DNA from 4 places in the Lacticaseibacillus zeae subsp. silagei genome. Region 4 is predicted to be linked to each of the others. Evidence: predicted binding sites of a transcription regulator. Region 4 holds the regulator's gene; each other region holds the start of a gene.

Region 1 (4,218 bases), 1.3 Mb from region 4:
CCAGCAGCAGTTCCGACAGTGCCACGATCGAAGGCATGGGCTTCGCGATTCCAAGTGACGAAGTGGTTTCGATCATCAACCAGCTAGTGCAAAACGGCAAAGTCGTTCGGCCGGCGCTTGGCGTCGAGGTTCGCGACTTATCCACCGTTTCAGCCACGCAGCAAAAGTCAGTCTTGAAACTGCCATCTAGCATCACCGGTGGCGTCGTGGTTGCCGGCTTTACCAGTGGCAGCAGCGCCAAGACGGCAGGGATGAAGAAGTATGATGTCATTACCGCACTGGATGGCGTCAATGTTACCAACACAGCTGAGTTACACACGCAACTGTATAAACACAAGGTTGGCGATACGATTAAGCTCACCGTGTATCGCGAAGGTCAGCAACAAACCGTTTCATTTAAGTTGACTCAGACGACCAGCGATTTAAAGAATTAAATTAGAAAATCCCCGATTGAGAATGTTCGGTTCTTGATCGGGGATTTTTTCGACTCATTTGCGTAGTTAGTCGGAAGCGGTTTCCCCAAATTTTAACGAAAGTTTAGCGAATAACCTGTGGAAAAGTTCAAGAAAAAGTTTTGTCAAGAGTGGGTAACTTTTTGGTAAAAGTGCCTGTCAACCTGTGGATAACTCTGTGGATACTGTTCATAACTAAGATTTTCGGGTGTGATTAAGTTGTCCACCGATCTGGGGATAACTTGTGGATAAACTTTTTTGACTTGTGACAAAACGTTTGTTCCCAGCCGTGGGAGCGGGATTGGTGCGCTGAAGTTTGTGAAATCGAACGATTAAAAACTGTGGATGACTGCGTTCGAAAAATTTTTTACTTGAATTTTTCGAATCGTCTATTTGGTGTCAATTTCAGTTCTTCATACTATATTTTGGGTGTCAAGTTGCGCACATGTGGATAACCCGTGTGGACAACCTGTTGTTGATTGCGAAAAACTCCGAATTTGACTTTGGGTGACAAACTGGCTACGATAAAGATGGTAAATAAGTTGTGCACAATGTATTTGAAAGGATGGTCCAACATGAAGATCACGATCAAACCAGCTGCTGTGACTTATTTGAACAACCATGTTGCCAAGGATCAACATTTGTTCCTGGCATTGGATGATGGTTCGAGTAAGTATTCCAAATTAGGCGGTTCCTGTGCCATTGGCAATAAGTACCAAATTGTCGTGACGGATACGGACGATCAGGATTATGCACTGCCGCTAGAAAACGACGCCGGTTTCAACTTAACGACCGGTGATCCGGAGACGGATTATTTCGGCAGCGGGCTAACACTTGATTTCAAGAATGCTTCGTTAGCCTTGCGCGATGATAGCGGCATTTTGGACGGCGCGGTAACGCTGAACCACGTGACGGCAAAACCGCAAACCGATGACAAGCGGCGTGAAGAAATGAAATCTTTGGGCGGCAAGATTTGCTAAATAGCGAATCGTTGTTGCGAGTACCAAGAGCAGAAACTGTGAGTTAGCAAAGGTTAGAAGAACAAAATTAGCACTCGGACATGACGAGTGCTAATTTTTGTGTTATACTTTAGGTGTTCTAAGGGAACAGTAATGATGTCAATGTCCATAACGCGTTCGCCAGCGCAGAAGCCTGCGTATAAGGACCTTGGTCGCAATGGCCAAGACCGGGCCATCACGCCCAAGGCCGCTTATACTTCGGCTTCTAACCGCGCTGGCTCGCGCTCACCTTTACTAAGAAAGGAAGTTTTCGATGATGGCTAATGATCTTATGCGGCGCAATGATTGGTTGGATGATCCATTCTTCAATGATTTAGGGCGGCATATTTTTGACAGCTTCACGCCGAGTCGTGGTGGTGATAGCAGTCGCCTGCTGAAAACGGATATTCAGGAAAATGACAAGTCATATGTTGTGAAGGTGGATGTTCCCGGTATCGAGAAGCCAAACATTAATCTGAGTTACGATCATGGCGTTCTGAGTGTTGCGGTTAAGCATGAAGAGCAAGCCGATCATTCAGACAACGAAGGCAACATGCTGATGTCTGAACGCAGCTATGGTCGGATGAGCCGCAGCTATCGGTTGCCAAATGTTGATGAGGGTAAGATCAGCGCTAAAGTCACTGATGGTGTCTTGACGATTGATCTGCCTAAGTTGACAGGTGATCAGGAAGGCAACCATCAGATCACGATTGACTAATTCGGATCTGTTTGCCTAGCAACACGATTCACACCAAAGGTTCCCATCGAAAAAATCGGTGGGAGCCTTTTTTTGGTGTGAGCGCGAGCCGGCGCGCTTAGGGGTCGGAGTGTAAGTGGCCTCAGGCGTAATGGCCCGAACTTAGGCCATTGCGACTGAGGTCCTTACACTCCGACCCCTGCGCCGGGGAGCGCGTTATAGCAAACAGAAGCGGCAGGCGTAAGATTCAGCGACCATCTTGGCAGCGGATTCTTTCAAATCATTCCCAATCCCATGTGAAATTGACGCACAAATAAGCTTAAATCCGCGAATCTTTCACCTGCAAAGGCGTATAATGGAAGTTAAATAGTAGGGATGCCAAAAAATAAACCATGTTCATCATTGCCGTTAAAACAGCAATAGGACGCGGTTTTAACGCGGATCTTTCCAGTAAGTTAGTCCAAACTGAATTGAACGTTGCATGAAAAACATTTTCCGAGCCAGATTATATTCGTTCTAAAAAAGATTGCTTTTTCAGATTGTAATGGTTATAATTAAGGTACTTAGGAAAAGGGAGTGGCAACAATGAAGAAGAACTGGCAGTTAATGATGGTGCTCGCTGTAAGTGCCGTTGCGCTGGTCTTTGCGTTCGTATTAAAACAGCCATTGATTGCTCAGGGGCTAATCACGGTGATGGGGTCGATTATCGCCTTGATTATGTTCGGGGGCATGGTGAAAACAATTCGGTCCGGTAACTTTGGGGTGGACTTATTAGCCATTACGGCAGTTGTCGCAACGTTGGCAGTCGGGCAATATTGGGCATCGATGATTGTGTTGCTCATGTTAACCGGTGGCGATGCGTTGGAAGATTTTGCTGCGACAAAAGCCAGCAGCGAATTGAAACAATTATTGGAAAATGCGCCGACAACGGCTCATCGCATGGTTGATGGTCACGTTGAAGATGTTGATGTTGATGCGGTCCAAGTCGGTGAAACGATTTTGGTTAAGCCGCGGGAAGTTGTTCCAGTCGATGGTACGGTTTTGGCAGGCGAGAGTTTGGTCGATGAAGCCAGTTTAACCGGTGAGTCTAAACCAGTTGCCAAAAACGCAGGTACTGATATCATGTCCGGGACAATCAACGGTGATGCTGCATTAACCGTTAAAGTTACCCAACGGGCCGAAGATAGTCAGTATCAAGGAATTATCAAATTAGTTAAGGAATCAGAAGCACGGCCGGCGCATTTTGTTCGGATGGCCGATCGCTATGCGGTACCGTTCACGTTGATCGCTTATGTGATTGCCGGTCTGGGCTGGTACTTGTCAGGCGATCCGGTTCGGTTTGCCCAAGTGCTGGTTGTTGCTTCGCCATGTCCGCTGATTTTGGCGGCACCGATTGCGATGGTCTCCGGCATGAGTCGCAACAGTCGTAACGGGATTATCGTCAAGTCAGGCACCACGCTTGAAAAGCTAAGCGATGCCCGGACGTTTGCTTTTGATAAAACCGGTACGGTGACGCGCGGTATTTTAAAAGTGGCGGCGATCTTGCCACAAGCAGGTTTTTCACAAGATGAATTGTTGAATTTGGCGGCTAGTGCAGAAGGTCAGTCAACCCACATTTTGGCACGGTCCTTGACCGACGCTGTGCCGGTGGCTGATCGTCTGCCAGCAACCGATGTTTCCGAAGCTACCAGTTTCGGGGTGAATGCGACGGTTGATGGTCACAAGGTTAAGGTCGGTAAAGCAGAGTTTGCCGGGACAACGGATACGATCAATACGACGGCGGTTTATGTCAACGTTGACGGTAAATACGCCGGTGCCATTACCTTCTCTGACCAGATTCGGCCAGAAGCAAAGGAAACAATGTCCAAGCTGCACGAATTGAATGATGCTAACTTGATCATGATTTCCGGTGACCAGCAGTCGATTGCCGATAAAGTCGCTGAAGAAGTCGGCATTGACCAGGTTTATGCAGAACAGTTGCCACAACAAAAAATTGAAGTTTTGGACAAGTTGCCAAAAAATGGCCGGCCGGTTGTCATGGTTGGCGATGGGGTTAACGATGCACCTTCAT
Region 2 (4,218 bases), 660 kb from region 4:
TCAATTGTTCAACGATGACAGAACCTTCGCGGCCAGCGTTTTCGGCAATCTGGCGAACAGGTTCTTCAAGGGCACGCAGAACAATGTTGATCCCGGTCTGAACGTCGCCTTCTTCTTTCAAAGCAGCGACTGCAGGGATGACGTCAACCAAGGCAGTACCACCGCCGGCAACGTAACCTTCTTCAACGGCAGCACGGGTCGCGTTCAAAGCATCTTCGATCCGATACTTACGTTCCTTCAATTCGGTTTCGGTTGCAGCACCGACCTTGACAACCGCAACCCCGCCGGCTAACTTAGCCAGACGTTCTTGCAACTTCTCACGATCGAAGTCGCTTGTTGTGTCATCAATTTGCTTCTTGATAATGTTAACCCGTTCAGCAATGGCATCCTTGGAACCTGCACCATCAACAATCGTGGTGTTGTCCTTGGTAACGGTAACCTTGCCTGCGCGGCCTAATTGTTCAATCTTGGTATCCTTCAGATCCAAGCCAAGATCGGAACTGATCACGGTGCCACCGGTCAAGGTTGCAATGTCTTCCAGTTGTGCCTTGCGCCGATCGCCAAAGCCAGGCGCCTTAACTGCAACAACATTGAAGGTACCACGAATCTTGTTAAGAACCAGGGTTGGCAATGCTTCGCCGGCAACATCGTCAGCAATGATTAACAGTGCCTTACCTTGTTGAACGATTTCTTGTAATAGTGGAAGAATGTCCTGGATGTTGGAAATCTTCTTATCGGTAATCAGGATATATGGATCGTCCAGATCAGCTTCCATTTTATCATTGTCGGTTACCATGTATTGACTCAGATAGCCGCGATCAAACTGCATCCCTTCAACAACGGAAAGTTCAGTGTCGATCCCTTTGCTTTCTTCGATGGTAATAACACCATCATGGCCAACTTTTTCCATGGCGTCCGCAATCAGATTGCCGACTTCTTCATTGGAAGATGAAACCGAAGCAACCTGGGCGATTTCCTTCTTGCCGTTAACCTTGTGGCTGATCTTGTGCAGTTCATCAACCGCTGCCTTGGTCGCCTTTTCGATACCAGTCCGAATGCCAACTGGGTTAGCACCGGCAGTTACGTTCTTCATACCTTCACGAATGATGCTTTGTGCCAGAACCGTTGCGGTTGTGGTACCATCACCGGCGATATCGTTTGTCTTGGATGCAACTTCCGCTACCAACTTAGCGCCCATGTTTTCGTAATGGTCTTCTAAGTCAATTGACTTGGCGATCGTAACACCGTCGTTGGTGATTTCCGGTGCGCCATAGCTCTTATCCAAAACAACGTTACGGCCTTTTGGTCCTAAAGTTGTTTTTACCGTGTTTGCTAACTGATCCACGCCACGCAGCATTGCGGTACGTGCATCCTCAGAGAATTTAATTTCTTTTGCCATTGTTTTTATTCACCTCAAAATTGATCGATTATTTTTTACGCAATTGCCATAATGTCTTTTTCGTGCAGTACGAGGTAGTCTTGACCTTCATACTTTACTTCAGAGCCGGCGTATTTGTCGTATAATACAGTATCACCAACTTTGACAGCCATTGGCAGACGCTTGCCTTCCGGTGTCAAGGCGCCTTCACCTACTGCGACAACTTTGCCGGTTTGCGGCTTTTGCTTGGCATTATTGGCTAAGACAATGCCGCCAACAGTCTGTTCCTCTTCTTCAACGACCTCGACAATCACGCGATCTCCTAATGGTTTTAACAAGGCAATCCCTCCACATTACATTTTTTGATTTAGCACTCGCTATGTCTAAGTGCTAACTACAAAAGTAACTATAACGAGTTTTCCGGGTGAATGCAACCCCAAAACCCGGGAATGTTATACTAATTTCAGATATTTTTTCAAAGGAGTCCCCTATATGTCACTGCAAAAACATGCCTTTTCCGTTGTCGGTGCTTACCTCGTCACGTTTATCGCTAACCTTTTGATTTTCCAATTCATGCCGGTTGGGCGGCTCAGCCTTGGTATTGTGACCTTAATCAGTGTCATCGCAATGATTGCTGCGGCGTATAGCGAACGGCAACTGGTCATTGCCAACGCGGTTGAAGCCCCTGGCGTCCTCGCACCACAACAGCGCGTTTTCTGGGGTGTCATCGGCATTGCCGGCGTCTTGGCTGCTCAGTTAGTCGGCTCATGGCTTGAAATGTTCCTTTTTAAAATGCCGCAAACTAATAGCCAGATTCATCAGCAGCTTTCCAGTATGACCACCAATCCCTGGTACTTTTTGGCAATCGGCCTCGCCATTCCCGTTCTGGAGGAGCTGGCTTTTCGTAAAGTATTGTTCGGTAATCTGGTTAATGTCACTGGCGTTTTCGGTGGCGCTTTGATCGCCAGTCTGTTATTTGCCGTGACTCAACCAGGCGGCCACTGGCTCAGCGCGACCTTGGTCGGATTGGTTCTGGCCTATGATTACCGTCACACCGGCGCCATCAGCACTGCCATCATCGCCCATGTCGGTGCACTATGGGTGGTCTGGCTATATTACATTGCCCACGCGCTGTAAACGTAATCGAATATTAATCTCGCTGGCGCATTCAATCTTCTATAATGGAAATAATGTTTTTATAAAGGAGCCGTTCAAAAATGGAGACCCGTTCAAATCACCGCCACCGTCAACCGCCTAAACGTTTTCGCTGGGGACGCCTCATCGGCTTAATCGTCATTGTCGGCCTGTTTACGGTTGGCGCCTATGCCCTGCGCCTCTATAGCCAGGCAAAATATGCCATCGATAATACATACCATGCCACCAAACACGTCAGTACGGACATCGCCCAAAAGAAGCCATTTGCAGTACTCCTGCTCGGGGTCGACACCGGTGCTGAAGGACGCGTTGAAAAGGGCAACTCCGATACCATGATTGTGGCCGTCGTCAATCCGAAGACCAACAAAACCACCATGGTCAGCATTCCCCGCGATACGGCTGCTGAATTGATTGGCACCAAAGAGTTCAATATGCAGAAAATCAACGCTGCATACAATGTCGGCGGTTCTGATATGGCCATCAACACAGTCTCTAAACTTGTGAATGTGCCGATTTCTTATTATCTGACGATCAACATGGGCGCGCTGGAAAAAGTCGTCAATGCGGTCGGTGGGATTGACGTTGATGTTCCATTTTCATTCCAGGATCCATACACTGGCAACCAGAAATTCAAAAAGGGCCGCATGCATTTAAATGGCAACATGGCACTTGCCTACTCACGGATGCGCCACGCTGATCCGGAAGGCGACTATGGCCGGCAAAAGCGCCAGCAACAAGTCATCAAAGCAATTTTGAAAAAAGCCGTTTCTGTCGGATCGCTCGGTAACTTCACTAAACTCATGGATACGATTTCCAAAAACATTGCCACTAATCTGAGTTTTGCCGATATGCAAAGCATTTTCATGAACTATCGCGGCGCTGCCAAAACCATCACAAACGATCATCTCAAAGGGGTTAATGCATGGGTCGGCGACGGTGCTTATCAAATTGCCTCAGATGCCGAAATGCAGCGGGTTTCCGATAAGCTGCGCAAAGCACTGGGCCTGCAAACCGAAACCATCAGCAACGAAGAAACCAAACAAAATGCCAAGAACACCCAGTTTGATTTCAAGGCAACGACCGATCAGAATTACATTATCTTCACACCGTATGATCGTTAACCTCCTTGCAAGTAAAAACCGCCTGCCGACTTATGACGTCGGCGGCGGTTTTTTTAGTGGCGTAAAAATCTGCTTCTGCCTGCTCAGCGCTATCGAACCATCAGCCGTTCTTGCACGCGCTCACGATGCAGCCACCAGAGGCCGAGCGCGAGAACACCGATAATGGAGACACTGTAGGACAACAATTCATTTTGTAACAGCCAATCACCAAAATTGTAAGGGACAACAATCAAAGTATAGACAAAAATGACCCAGCGGAGTTTTGGCAACAATAGGATGTCGCCCTCGTTTTCCAGTGAAATCCGGTCAAATAGCCAGCGGGTGAGCCAGTACCCAGCCACGCTAATCGTTAACGCCAGTATAAACAAGAGCAGGAATAACTGATCGCCACGCGGTAAAAGTGACCAATAAGAACGGTGGTTCATAGCGTTATAAACCATGAACCGTTGAATCGCACTGGCACCAAGCCACCCGCCAAAAAGCCCAAAGACAAACATGCCGAACAACGTGGAAAAAATACTGCCAACGCCAATGCCAACGGTGAACAAAAAGCTGTCAATGGCC
Region 3 (4,218 bases), 670 kb from region 4:
CCGATGCGTTTTTTGCCGGCCATGCGATTGGCAACTTAATCATTGCGGCTTTGTCAGAGATGAAAGGCGGTATTTTCCCGGCGGTTCAGCAGCTGAGTGAAATGATGCAGGTGGATGGTCACGTTTATCCTGCCAGCAACACGCCACTCACACTTAATGCCGAATTCACAGATGGAACGAGCCTATCCGGTGAATCCGAAATTACCGCGGCCGGTAAGAATATCAAGCATATTTCCGTCTCCGAAACCGATCCGACTAATGGCGAACCCAAAGCCGTCCATGAAGTCATTGATGCCATTATGGACGCGGACGTGGTCGTGCTGGGGCCCGGCAGTCTGTTTACCAGCATCCTGCCGAACCTGATGATTGGCAATCTGGGTGACGCTGTGAAGAAAACGAAGGCCGAAGTCATTTATATCGTTAACATCATGACGCAAAAAGGCGAAACGCAAAACTTCACCGATGCCGACCATGTCCGGGTCTTGAATGAACAGATGGGTGAGAATTTTGTCGACACTGTGCTCGTCAATATCGAGCCGGTTCCCGAGAATTATCTCGATCACCAAAAGTACAATGAGATTCTGACGCCGGTTAAGCATAATTATCAAGGTTTGCGTGACATGGGCTGTCGCGTGATTTCGGAAGACTTTTTGAAATTGCGTGATCGCGGCGTCTTCCATGATGGCGACAAGGTGGCTAAGGAAATTTTGAATTTAGCCTTTCAAGTGAGTGCGAAAATCCGGAGGTGAGGGCATGGCAAGCTTTGCCAGTATGGTGAAAAAAGAACTGACCCAACTCGAGGTTCATCCTGAACATGCGAAGGCAGAGCTGTCGGCATTGATCCGGATGAACGGCAGCCTGACATTGATGGCCCATCGGTTTGTCTTAAACATTCAAACCGAAAATCCGGCCATTGCTCGGCGAATTTATAGTTTGATTCGCCAGGTTTATCGGCATGAAGCCAACTTGGTCGTTCATCGCAAAATGAAACTCAAGAAAAATTATCAGTACATTGTCCGCCTGACAGAAGGCGTCAATGATATTCTGTCGGACTTGTCAATTTTGGATCCGACGACGATGGCGATTTCGACGACGGTCCCGGCAACGGTTTTGGAAGAACCACAACGGATGCGTTCCTACTTGCGCGGCGCTTTTTTAGCCGGCGGATCGGTGAATAATCCGGAAACATCGCGCTATCATCTGGAAATTTATTCGTTGTATGCCGATCACAATGCCGGCATTTTGAAAATGATGAATCATTTCAATCTGAATGCGCGCACTGTCGAACGCCGAAGCGGCTATATTGTTTATTTAAAAGAAGCCGAAAAAATCGCGGATTTCCTGCAGGTGATCGGGGCGACGAATGCGATGCTTAAGTTCGAAGATGTCCGGATTGTGCGCGATATGCGTAACTCGGTGAACCGTCTCGTTAATTGCGAAACGGCGAATATGAACAAAACCATTGATGCGGCCCAGAAACAAATTGAGAATATCAACTATCTTAAAGATCATGTGGGGTTGGATAACCTGCCAACCAAACTGCGCGAAATTGCCGTTTTGCGCTTAGCCCATCCGGATGTCTCGTTACAGGAGTTGGGCGCCATGGTTCCGGGTGGGACAATTTCGAAGTCAGGCGTCAATCATCGGTTGCGCAAACTCAATCAGATTGCCGAGGGTTACCAGCAACCGGAAGATGCCTAGCAGCTATGATAATTGCAAGATAAGCAAAAAGCCATATTTATAAGATAATGCCTTTGTTTCCTCAAGATAATCGTGTACAATGTAACCGACATCAAGTTATTTGATGTGGGCATTTGAACGACCCAGCTGCCACTTTTAGGATGCTAAAAACTGTCCGGCAGTGCACTGGTTGACGAATGCCACGACAAGAAACATGAGTCAGTTTACATTCGGATTTACAGTGATGTTATTACCAGATGAAGCGGTAATTGTCACGTTCAGCGGGATACAATTGTTGCTTAGGTTTTAGGAGGAAGCACTATGGTCAAACCGATCACGTTAAATGAACAACTTTGTTTTGCAATTTACAAGGCACAGAAACAATATAATCATTTCTATGCTCAGGCATTAGCGCCGTTTAAGTTGACGTATCCGCAGTACATTACGTTGTTGTCGCTATATGAACACGGCACGATGTCGGTTAAGCAGGTGGGCCAAACACTTGAGTTGGACAGCGGTACTTTGACACCGTTAATGAAGCGTCTGGAAAAAGACGGCTGGATCAGCCGCAAACGGTCAACCGAAGATGAACGTCGCGTTGATGTTAGCTTGACGCAAAAGGCTTTGGATGCGCGCGATGAGATTTTTGAACATGTTGGCTCCTGCATGGAATTGATGAATTTGCCGCAAACTGAATATGATCGTATCAAGACTGAGGTAACGCGTGTCGATGAGCATCTGAGTGCTATCGCTGACGACGCCTACCCACAAGTCTGAACGATTTTTATAAGGTCAAAGATTGTGATTAAAATCTTTGACCTTATTTGACTTTAGCAGTATACTTAGCACTGTACTTTAAAGAGTGCTAAAAAACGATTTTCAGGAGGTTAGGACATGCTAGTACCTACCGTCGTTGAACAAACCAGTCGTGGCGAACGCGCTTACGACATTTACTCACGTCTATTAAAAGACCGGATCATCATGTTGTCCGGTGAAGTAAACGATCAAATGGCAAACTCGGTCATCGCCCAGCTACTTTTTCTTGATGCACAGGATTCTGAAAAGGACATTTACCTTTACATCAACAGTCCCGGTGGTGTAATCACCAGCGGCTTGGCGATGCTTGATACCATGAACTTCATCAAGTCCGATGTTCAGACCATTGCTATTGGGATGGCTGCATCCATGGCATCTGTCCTGTTAGCCGGTGGCACGAAAGGCAAGCGCTTTGCTTTGCCGAATTCGACCATTTTGATCCATCAGCCTTCAGGTGGTGCCCAAGGTCAGCAAACCGAAATCGAAATTGCGGCCGAAGAAATTTTGAAGACCCGTAAAAAGATGAATCAGATCCTGGCCGATGCAACAGGCCAGACAGTTGAGCAAATCAAGAAGGATACTGAACGTGATCACTATATGAGCGCTCAGGAAGCCAAGGATTACGGCTTGATTGATGATATTCTGGTTAATAAGAATAATCAAAAATAAGGTTTAAACGAATTGGCACACCGCTGTTGTAGTAGCGGTGTGCTTTTATTTTGGTGGGGGAAAAAGGTGTCGAAGAAGAGTCTTAAGAAAATGGAGACCATCAGATTGCCGTCGAATTGAAGTGATAAGCTCTTAAGGGCAATCCGGTTCCGAAACGCGATCCCCGGCGCAGAAGCCTGCGTGTAAGGACCTTGGTCGCAATGGCAAGGAGCGCCATCACGACCAAGGCCGCTTACACTCCGGCTTCTAACCGCGCCGGCTCACGCTCTACATAAAAAGACTTGCAAATTACCTCCTGATTGAGTAATATAATTAGGTACTTGCGCGGTTAGTGTAATGGATCGCACGTGAGATTCCGGTTCTCGAAATCCGGGTTCGACTCCCGGGCTGCGCAGAATTCCAGTCATATGGAAAATACCGAAAATAGAAAAGTCCGCTATGGCGGGCTTTTTGTTTGCCATAATGTGTTTGTAGGACGCAAATGTCGCTGATCAGCATAGCCCTTTTTAGGCTAAGAAAACGCCAAATGAAATCGTTCCCTCACCAAATGGCAGTTTCGCTTGAAAAATGCTCAAAACAGAACAAGCAGTGATGAAAGAACCCATGACTGGCTGTGTGTAGGCTGTTGAAATAGATCGAAATACAGTGCATGAAAATTTCATTAGAAGCAAGCCGAAACCCCTGATATCAAAAAGCCGCAGCGAGGTTGCCAAAACTGGTAAATGCCGAACATTTGAACCATTCTTGAAGTAGATGTTCAAACTTAACCGGTTTTGTGATTACTTTAAGACGATTTAGGCAACAGACTTGCGATAAAGCGGAACCCCTGCTACAATTGGTTTTGTTGGTAAGGGAAAACAGCAAACGTTGGGTTCCTAATTTTTTTCAGCTTGCTGGGTCGGCAAACGACTCGGAGGGACGTGAAATGACCCATTAAAGAAGGACGTGCCTTATGCATACTGAACTTGCGTGGCTCAAAGCGATCGCGCCTGATCTGATGGGCGTCGTCACTAAACGCTATCAGGTCCTTCAATTTATTAACTGGATGGCACC
Region 4 (4,218 bases):
TGCCAATGCAGAAGGTTTGATTATCCAGTTAAAGAAAGATGAAGCGGCGGTCCGTCAGTATTTCGCGAGGAAGGGTTAAAATGGCTGGCGCATATATTCATATTCCATTTTGCGAACATATTTGTTACTACTGTGATTTCAATAAAGTCTTCATTGAAGGTCAGCCGGTTGATGACTATGTTGCGATGCTGCTTAAGGAAATGCGGATGGTCATGTCCGAGCACCCTGATGAGAAAATCGAAACGGTGTATGTCGGCGGCGGGACACCTACAACTCTGACGCCTAAACAGTTGGCGAAACTTTGTCAGGGTATTCACGACATTTTACACTTCGATTCTGGTGAATTCACGTTTGAGGCGAATCCCAATGATTTGCTGACGACCGATAAGTTGCAGGTTTTACATGACTATGGCGTTAATCGGCTTTCGATCGGGGTCCAGTCTTTTAATGATGATGTTCTCAAACGGATCGGGCGGATTCATCGCGCCAAGGATGTGTATGCCGCGATTGCCAATGCCAGAAAAGTCGGCTTTGATAATTTGTCGATTGATTTGATTTTCCGATTGCCTGATCAAAGCCGGGACGACTTTTTAAATAGTCTACAAAAAGCCCTCGATTTAGACTTGCCGCACTATTCGACGTATTCACTGATTCTCGAGCGGAAAACTATTTTTTATAACCTGATGCGCCAAGGCAAATTGCGCTTGCCAACGCAGGATGTCGAAGCCGACATGTATCAGGACGCGATTGATTTGATGGAAGCACATGGCAGACATCAATATGAAATCAGCAATTTTGCCAAGGATGGCTACCAATGCCAACACAACCTGCTTTACTGGCAAAATGACAAATATTTTGGCTTCGGAGCTGGTGCGTTTGGTTATCTTGGTCGCGATCGGTATCACAATTATGGCCCGATCAAACAGTACCTAACGCCGCTTCGCACCGATCATTTACCGGTTTTGGCCCATCATTTGGTTCCGGTGTCCGAACAAATTGAAGAAGAAATGTTTCTTGGTTTGCGAACCATGCGTGGCGTAAGTGAAAAACGCTTCTATCAGCGCTATCATCTGACCGTTGATGCCGTTTATGGCGAGACCGTACCTGAGTTGGAAAGCCAAGGCTTGTTACAGCGCGATGATGGCTTCATCCGGCTGACTAACAAGGGCAAGTTTTTAGGCAACGAAGTCTTTCAACAGTTTTTGCTTGACGAGCCGCTTATTTAAACGGCTCTTTTTTCTTGAAAAAATGGCCGCCACTGGCTAGAAACACCGAAAACACTGAAGATTTTAGCAATGTCGCCTTGACTTTGCTAACGGTGCTTGGTATATTATTCAGTGTATTAGCACTCGTGTGAAACGAGTGCTAAAGGTGAGGTGAGAAAATGTTGACGAAACGGCAAGTGCTCGTCTTAAAAGAAATCATCCGCCTGTTTACTGAAAGCGGAGAGCCGGTTGGTTCAAAGCGATTGATGCGCGAGCTGCCCATTCATGTCAGTTCCGCCACAATCCGTAATGATATGGCGTCGCTAGAAGATGCCGGTTTGATCACCAAGACCCACAGCAGTTCCGGGCGCGTACCGTCAACCCAAGGCTATCGTTATTATCTCGATCACCTTGTTGAACCGGTGCGTGTTTCGCATCAAGAACTGGCGACTATCAAGCAGGCATTTAGCCAGCGATACAATAAGATGGATGAGATTGTCGCGCAAAGTGCGCAAATTTTGTCCAATCTGACGAGTTACACGGCCATTAGCTTGGGACCTGAAGTAACCAATATCAAGCTGACAGGTTTTCGCCTTGTTCCATTAGGCAATCACCAGGTCATGGCGATTTTGGTCACGAATAACGGTAACATTGAAAACCAGGTCTTTACCGTATCGCAAAACATCTCATCCGATGAGCTTGAAAAGGCGATTCGAATTGTCAATGATCAACTCGTTGGACTGCCATTAATTCAAGTTGCACAACGGCTGAAAACCGATGTGCCTTCGATGTTAATGCAGTATCTAACCAGTCCTGAAGGCTTCTTGGATATTTTCGGTAACGTTTTGAAATCAGCTGCGTCCGAGCGCTTTTACGTTGGCGGGCGGTTGAATTTGATGGATTACCTAGGCGATTCCGATATCCATGAACTGAAAAAGATTATGTCATTGATTGACGCTGATCACGGTGATCTGACGGAACTGCTTGGCGGACCGATTCGTCAAACGCCAGTTCAAGTACGTTTGGGGCCAGAGCTTAAGCCAATTGATTTGGCCAACCTCAGTTTAATCACCGCTAGCTACGATGTTGGTGACCACGGCACTGGAATGATCGCCTTGCTAGGACCGACGCAGATGCCTTATTCGAAAATGATCGGACTGCTGGATGTTTTCCGTGAAGAGCTGGCAAAACGGTTGACAGATTATTATGCCAACTTTGATCAATGAATATTAAAAAATATTTGTTAGTGTTGCTTCATGACGACTGGCAAATATGGTTTAAAGGGAGGATACCATGGCAGAGAAAAAAGCAAAGCAAACCGCGGCAGATACCGCCAAACAGGCAAAGCAACCTGCTGAAACGTCAGGATCTTCGCTTAAAGAAGAAATTCTGAAAGAAAGCATCGCTGATCTCAATGATCAACTGAAAACCAGCCAACATGACGGTGAACAGTTGAAGAAAGAACGTGATGAATTTGAAGATAAATATCTGCGGGCAGCCGCGGAGATTCAAAACATGAATCATCGGTTCGAAAAAGAGCAACAGAAGATGCTGAAGTACGACGGCCAAAAGTTGGCAAAGGCGATTTTGCCCGTTGTCGATAATCTTGAACGTGCGCTTGCAACCGAGGCCAAAGGTGATAGTGCTGCTTCACTGAAAAAGGGTGTCCAAATGGTTTATGACCATTTGGAGCGTGCTTTGAAGGAAAACGGCATCACTGCTATTGATGGTACCGGTGAAAAATTCGATCCGAATACCCAACAGGCCGTACAAACAGTCGCGGCTGATGACAAACACGCAGCTGATACTGTCGCGCAGGTCCTGCAAAAAGGGTATTATCTCAAAGATCGGGTTTTACGCCCTGCTATGGTCGTTGTTGCTAAATAATTAAACTGAAAATAAAGAAGGTATAACAATATGAGTAAAGTTATTGGTATTGACTTAGGAACCACCAACTCAGCTGTTGCGGTTTTGGAAGGCAATCAGCCAAAGATCATTACAAATCCTGAAGGCAATCGGACCACACCGTCTGTTGTTGCGTTTAAAGATGGTGAAATTCAAGTCGGCGAAGTTGCTAAGCGTCAGGCGATTACCAATCCGGATACGATTGTTTCGATCAAACGCCACATGGGCGAAGCCAACTATAAGGTTAAGGTTGGCGACAAGGAATATACACCTCAGGAAATTTCTGCGATGATTCTGCAATACATCAAGAAGTTTTCTGAAGACTATCTGGGCGAACCGGTTAAAGATGCGGTTATTACCGTGCCAGCTTACTTTAACGATAGCCAGCGTCAGGCTACCAAGGATGCCGGAAAGATTGCCGGCTTAAATGTACAGCGGATCATCAACGAACCAACGGCCTCCGCACTGGCCTATGGTTTGGACAAAGGCGATAAAGATGAAAAGATTCTGGTTTATGACCTTGGCGGTGGGACGTTTGATGTTTCCATTCTGCAATTAGGTGATGGCGTCTTTGAAGTTCTGTCAACCAATGGCGATACCCATTTGGGCGGGGATGATTTTGATAACAAGATCATCAACTGGTTGGTTTCCGAATTCAAGAAGGACAACAACATCGACCTGTCTAAGGACAAGATGGCCATGCAACGTTTAAAGGATGCTGCTGAAAAGGCCAAGAAAGATCTATCTGGGGTTACCCAGACCCAGATCAGTCTACCATTTATCTCTGCTGGCCCTAATGGACCGTTGCACTTGGAACGCACTTTGACGCGTGCTCAGTTTGACGAAATGACCGCTGACTTGGTTGCCAAGACCAAGCAACCGGTTGAAAATGCGTTGAAGGATGCTAAGTTGACTAACGCTGACATCGACAAGGTTATCTTGAACGGTGGTTCTACACGAATTCCGGCGGTTCAGGAAGCCGTTAAAGAATGGACCGGCAAAGACCCAGATCACAGCATCAACCCTGATGAAGCTGTTGCTTTGGGTGCTGCTATCCAAGGTGGTGTCATTTCCGGTGATGTTAAGGATGTTGTTCTGTTGGATGTTA

The links. The regulator HrcA, encoded in region 4, represses chaperone genes, less so after heat shock. The targets are predictions, from matches to a motif close to TTAGCACTCNNNNNNNNNGAGTGCTAA.
Region 1: the regulator HrcA is predicted to act here: its motif matches at 1,500-1,526, upstream of LACZS1_RS13515 (Hsp20/alpha crystallin family protein).
Region 2: the regulator HrcA is predicted to act here: its motif matches at 1,746-1,772, upstream of groES (co-chaperone GroES).
Region 3: the regulator HrcA is predicted to act here: its motif matches at 2,523-2,549, upstream of clpP (ATP-dependent Clp endopeptidase proteolytic subunit ClpP).

The regions. Positions count from the first base shown of each region.
Region 1 covers NZ_CP132484.1:2,920,844-2,925,061, reverse strand. The annotation lists gene LACZS1_RS13525 (S1C family serine protease) at 1-434, shown strand, start outside; gene LACZS1_RS13520 (iron-sulfur cluster biosynthesis family protein) at 1,028-1,432, shown strand; gene LACZS1_RS13515 (Hsp20/alpha crystallin family protein) at 1,728-2,168, shown strand; gene LACZS1_RS13510 (heavy metal translocating P-type ATPase) at 2,733-4,218, shown strand, end outside.
Region 2 covers NZ_CP132484.1:2,260,796-2,265,013, forward strand. The annotation lists gene groL (chaperonin GroEL) at 1-1,399, opposite strand, end outside; gene groES (co-chaperone GroES) at 1,435-1,716, opposite strand; gene LACZS1_RS10530 (CPBP family intramembrane glutamic endopeptidase) at 1,871-2,515, shown strand; gene LACZS1_RS10535 (LCP family protein) at 2,596-3,654, shown strand; gene LACZS1_RS10540 (hypothetical protein) at 3,744-4,218, opposite strand, start outside.
Region 3 covers NZ_CP132484.1:931,729-935,946, forward strand. The annotation lists gene LACZS1_RS04460 (gluconeogenesis factor YvcK family protein) at 1-749, shown strand, start outside; gene whiA (DNA-binding protein WhiA) at 754-1,701, shown strand; gene LACZS1_RS04470 (MarR family winged helix-turn-helix transcriptional regulator) at 2,002-2,457, shown strand; gene clpP (ATP-dependent Clp endopeptidase proteolytic subunit ClpP) at 2,575-3,165, shown strand; tRNA gene LACZS1_RS04480 (tRNA-Arg) at 3,488-3,559, shown strand; gene LACZS1_RS04485 (sugar-binding transcriptional regulator) at 4,118-4,218, shown strand, end outside.
Region 4 covers NZ_CP132484.1:1,605,328-1,609,545, forward strand. The annotation lists gene ribF (riboflavin biosynthesis protein RibF) at 1-79, shown strand, start outside; gene hemW (radical SAM family heme chaperone HemW) at 81-1,226, shown strand; gene hrcA (heat-inducible transcriptional repressor HrcA) at 1,385-2,431, shown strand; gene grpE (nucleotide exchange factor GrpE) at 2,499-3,092, shown strand; gene dnaK (molecular chaperone DnaK) at 3,123-4,218, shown strand, end outside.